Regions from separate parts of the Streptomyces sp. NPDC008121 genome, predicted to be linked through region 1. Evidence: riboswitches for the same ligand, from Rfam matches in the RefSeq annotation. Region 1 holds a riboswitch; the other holds the start of a gene.
The links. A riboswitch is a leader RNA that binds a small molecule or an ion and turns the genes downstream of it on or off. The one in region 1 is predicted to bind S-adenosylmethionine.
Positions count from the first base shown of each region.

Region 2: linked by a shared signal. The riboswitch ahead of thrC (threonine synthase) and the one ahead of ACFZBD_RS19315 (aminotransferase class V-fold PLP-dependent enzyme) in region 1 are both predicted to bind S-adenosylmethionine.

Region 1 is NZ_JBIBHT010000005.1:382,238-384,620, forward strand. It holds gene ACFZBD_RS19310 (Lrp/AsnC ligand binding domain-containing protein) at 1-39, shown strand, start outside; gene ACFZBD_RS19315 (aminotransferase class V-fold PLP-dependent enzyme) at 130-1,494, opposite strand; SAM riboswitch class IV at 1,655-1,771, opposite strand; gene trpD (anthranilate phosphoribosyltransferase) at 1,859-2,383, opposite strand, start outside.
Region 2 is NZ_JBIBHT010000008.1:106,264-108,646, reverse strand. It holds gene thrC (threonine synthase) at 1-1,196, opposite strand, end outside; SAM riboswitch class I at 1,213-1,358, opposite strand; gene ACFZBD_RS25535 (glucosyl-3-phosphoglycerate synthase) at 1,480-2,383, shown strand, end outside.

The DNA.
Region 1 (2,383 bases):
GACCTGGAAGCGGCGTTCGCCATCGGACTGGAGTCCTGACGCCGCCGCTCCACCGCCCGCCCGGCCCGGCCGGGACGGCATGACGAAGGGGGCCCCGAGCGGAGCCCCCTTCATCCGTACGAGTGATGGTCAGCCGCGGTCGGGGACGCAGCGGCCGTCCTCGGTGCGGTACTTCCACTGCGCGCCGTCCCGGACCAGCTCCTTGACGGCCCGTACGAATCGCTCCACGTGCTCGTCCGGCGTACCGGCGCCGAAGCTCACCCGGATGGCGTTCAGCGACTTCTCGCCCGGCTCGCCCTCCGGGGCGCCGCACTCGCCCACCTGCTGCTGGTCGCCGCCGAGGAGGGTGCGGACCAGCGGGTGGGCGCAGAAGAGGCCGTCGCGGACCCCGATGCCGTACTCGGCGGAGAGCGCCGCGGCGAAGTGGGAGCTGTTCCAGCCCTCCACGACGAAGGAGAGGACGCCGACGCGCGGGGCGTCGTCGCCGAAGAGCGAGAGCACCCTGACCTCGGGCACCTCGGCCAGGCCCGCGCGCACGGTGTCGATCAGGCGCCGCTCGCGCGCCACGAGGGTGTCGAAGCCGGCCTCGGTCAGCGCCTTGCAGGCGGAGGCGATGGCGTAGACGCCGATCACGTTCGGCGATCCGGCCTCGTGGCGGGCGGCGGTGGTGTGCCACTCGACGTCCACTCCCCCGTCGGTCCGGCGGGCGACCTTCCGCGAGGCGCCGCCGCCTGCGAGGTACGGGTCGGCGTCCTGGAGCCAGTCGGCGCGGCCGGCGAGGACGCCCGAGCCGAACGGGGCGTACAGCTTGTGGCCGGAGAAGGCGATCCAGTCCACGTCCGACTCCGCGACGGAGACCGGGTGGTGGGGGGCGAGCTGGGCGGCGTCGAGGACGATCCGGGCGCCGTGGGCGTGGGCGGCGGCGGCCAGCTCCTTCACCGGCCACAGCTCGCCGGTGACGTTGGACGCGCCGGTGACGCAGACGAGGGCGGGGCCGTAGGGGTCGCGGTCGGCGAGCGCGCGCTCCAGGGTCTCGACGGCCTCGGCGGGGGTGCGCGGGGCGTTGAGGTAGGTGACCCGGGCGTCCTTCCACGGCAGCAGCGAGGCGTGGTGCTCGGTCTCGAAGACGAAGACCTCGCAGCCGGCGGGGATGGCCCGGGCGAGCAGGTTGAGGGAGTCGGTGGTGGAGCGGGTGAAGACGACCTGGTCGTCCGGGCGGCAGCCGAGGAACTCGGCGACGGTGGCCCGGCTGTTCTCGAACAGGTCGGTGGAGAGCTGCGAGAGGTATCCGGCGCCCCGGTGGACGCTGCCGTAGTACGGCGCGTAGGCGGCGACGTCGTCCCACACCCGCTGGAGGGCCGGCGCGCTGGCCGCGTAGTCGAGCGCGGCGTACGACACCTCGCCGCCGGTGACGAGCGGGACGGTGACATCCCGTCCGAGAACGGGCAGCGGGGCACAAACCGACTGGTCGGCGGCAGCGGTGGAGACAGACATGGCGAACTCCCGTACGAGGCAGGCGAGATCCCGCGCCGGCGGATACGCGGCAGCGCTGGGAGAAGAAAGAGGGGTGTGCGGAGAAGGGCCGGAAAAGGCCCTATCGCATTCGCGTGCTCACAAGAGGCTCCCTGAGGACCAGGACCCCAAGGCTTCGAGGGGTCCGCGCTTGCCGTGGACCTTGCTGTCCACGGCCTGGTCTTCACCCGGGGCACCCCGCCACGGACGGAGGGTTGCCGGACAGCAAGCCGGGGCTTCGTAGCTGTCACTCATGACCTGGCACAGAACGTATGTCAGCTGATCGTGTCCGCGCAACCCCGTTCCGCATTCCGGAACGGGGCAGCGCGGGTTGCGCAGATGTTCTCTAGGCGTTGCTGGCGGTGATCCAGCGCTCCAGCGCCTTGCGGGCGGCTCCGGAGTCGAGGGACTCGGCCGCCTTCGCGATCCCGCCGCGCAGTTGCTCCACCAGGGTGCCCCCGCCCGGCTCCAGCGCCGTGAGCGCCGCCGCGGAGTTGAGCAGCACCGCGTCCCGTACGGGACCGGTCTCGCCCGCCAGCAGCCGGCGGGCCACGTCGGCGTTGTACGAGGCGTCGGCGCCGCGCAGCGCCTCGACGGGGACGATGTCGATGCCGACGTCCCTCGGGTCGAACGCCTCCTCGCGCACCGCCCCGTCGCGGACCACCCACACCCGGGAGGTGGCGGTGGTGGTCAGCTCGTCGAGGCCGTCGTCGCCGCGGAAGACCAGCGCGGAGGAGCCGCGCTCGGCGAGCACGCCGGCCATGATCGGGGCCATCCGGGCGTCGGCGACACCGGTCGCCTGGGCCCTGACCCGGGCCGGGTTGGTGAGCGGACCGAGGAAGTTGAAGACCGTCCGGATCCCCAGCTGGCC
Region 2 (2,383 bases), on a different contig from region 1:
AGGCCGTCGCCGGTGTTCAGGACGACGGTCGTCAGGCTCGGGTCCAGCAGGCCGGCCTCGACGAGCTTCTTCGTCACGCCGACGGTGACGCCGCCCGCGGTCTCGGCGAAGATGCCCTCGGTCCGGGCGAGGAGCTTGATGGCCTCGACGACCTGCTCGTCGTCGACGTCCTCCACCGCGCCGCCGGTGCGCCGGGCGATGTCCAGGACGTAGGGGCCGTCGGCCGGGTTGCCGATCGCCAGGGACTTGGCGATGGTGTTCGGCTTCTGGGGCCGTACGACGTCGTGGCCGGCCTTGAAGGCCGTCGAGACCGGGGAGCAGCCCTCGGCCTGGGCGCCGAAGATCTTGTACGGCTTGTCCTCGACGAGACCGAGCTTGATCAGCTCCTGCAGACCCTTGTCGATCTTGGTGAGCTGGGAGCCGGAGGCGATCGGGATCACCAGCTGGTCGGGCAGGACCCAGCCGAGCTGCTCGCAGATCTCGTACGCGAGCGTCTTCGAGCCCTCGCCGTAGTACGGGCGCAGGTTGACGTTGACGAAGCCCCAGCCCTCGCCGAGCGGGTCGCCGATGAGCTCGGAGCAGAAGCGGTTGACGTCGTCGTAGTTGCCCTCGATGCCGACGAGCTCGCCGCCGTAGACGGCGGCCATGACGACCTTGCCCTGCTCCAGGTCGTGCGGGATGAACACGCAGGAGCGGAAGCCGGCGCGGGCGGCGGCGGCGCCCACGGCGCCGGCGAGGTTGCCGGTGGAGGAGCAGGAGAGGGTGGTGAAGCCGAAGGCGCGGGCGGCTTCGAGGGCCTGGGCGACGACGCGGTCCTTGAAGGAGTGCGTCGGGTTGCCGGAGTCGTCCTTGACGAAGAGCCTGCCCGGCTCGACGCCCAGCTCGCGGGCGAGGTTGTCGGCCTGGACGAGCTTGGTCCAGCCCGGGTTCAGGTTCGGCTTGTCGGCGACGTCGGCGGGGACCGGCAGCAGCGGGGCGTAGCGCCAGATGTTGGCGGGGCCGGCCTCGATCCGCTTGCGGAGCGCCTCGGGGTCGCCGGTGGGGAGGTCGTACGCGACCTCGAGCGGGCCGAAACAGAGCTCGCAGGCGAAGATCGGACCGAGGGCGAAGACTTCGCCGCATTCGCGACAGGAAAGCCCGGAAGCGGGACCGAGGTCGACCGAGTTCTGGGTGTTCGCGACAGTCTGTACAGCCATGGAGGGAGGCCCTTTCTCCTCATCTTTCCCATGGCGAATTTCGCCATGAGACGGATTTGGCACCTTCCCTAGCCGGGGACCTCGCGCTGGCGAGCGTACTGACCGACTGGAGGGTTGCCGGGGCTTCAACGGGCCGTTTCCCTCTGCCCCTCTGGATGAGCGGTATTCGGTTGTAGAACGCGGGTGGCACCCCGACATGCGTCGGGGATCCGCGTTGTTCAAGACTGTAACCGAAGGCATGGACGCTTGAGATGGTCGTCCGACCCGCGAGATGGAGATCACGTTGCTGGATGAAGTGGAGCGCTGGCTGGCCCGGCGGTCCTGGTCCGTCGCCGAGCGGCCGCTCGACCGGATCCTCGCGGCCAAGCGGGGGACCACCGTCAGCGTCGTGCTGCCCGCGCTCGACGAGGAGGCGACGGTCGGCGCGATCGTGTCCACGATCCGCCGCGAGCTGATGTCGGACGAGGTCCCGCTCGTCGACGAGCTGGTGGTGATCGACTCCGGTTCCGGTGACCGTACGGCCGAGGTCGCGTCGGCGGCCGGGGCCCGGGTCGTGGCGCGGGACGCGATCCTGCCGCGGATACCCGCCGTGCCCGGCAAGGGCGAGGTCCTGTGGCGCTCCCTGATGGTGACCCGCGGTGACGTCGTCTGCTTCGTCGACGCGGACCTGCGGGACTTCTCCGCCGACTTCGTCTCCGGGATCGTCGGCCCCCTCCTCACCGACCCCGGCGTCGACCTCGTCAAGGCGATGTACGACCGCCCGCTGGGCGGCGAGCCCGGCCAGGGCGGCCGGGTGACGGAGCTGGTGGCCCGGCCGCTGCTCAATCTGCACTGGCCGCAGCTGGCCGGTTTCGTCCAGCCCCTGGGCGGCGAGTACGCGGCCCGCCGCTCGCTCCTGGAGCGGCTGCCGTTCCCCGTCGGGTACGGAGTCGAGCTGGGCCTCCTCGTCGACGCGCTGCACACGGTGGGCCTGGACGCGCTCGCCCAGGTCGACGTGGGCGTCCGCAAGCACCGGCACCAGGACGGCCAGGCGCTGGGGCGGATGGCGGCGGCGATCTACCGGACCGCGCAGCTGCGGCTCTCGCGCGGCCACCTGGTGCGGCCCCGGCTGACCCAGTTCGAGCGGGACGAGACGGCGGGCGGCGGGGGCTTCACACCGCGGACGTACGCGGTGGACACCGAGGAGC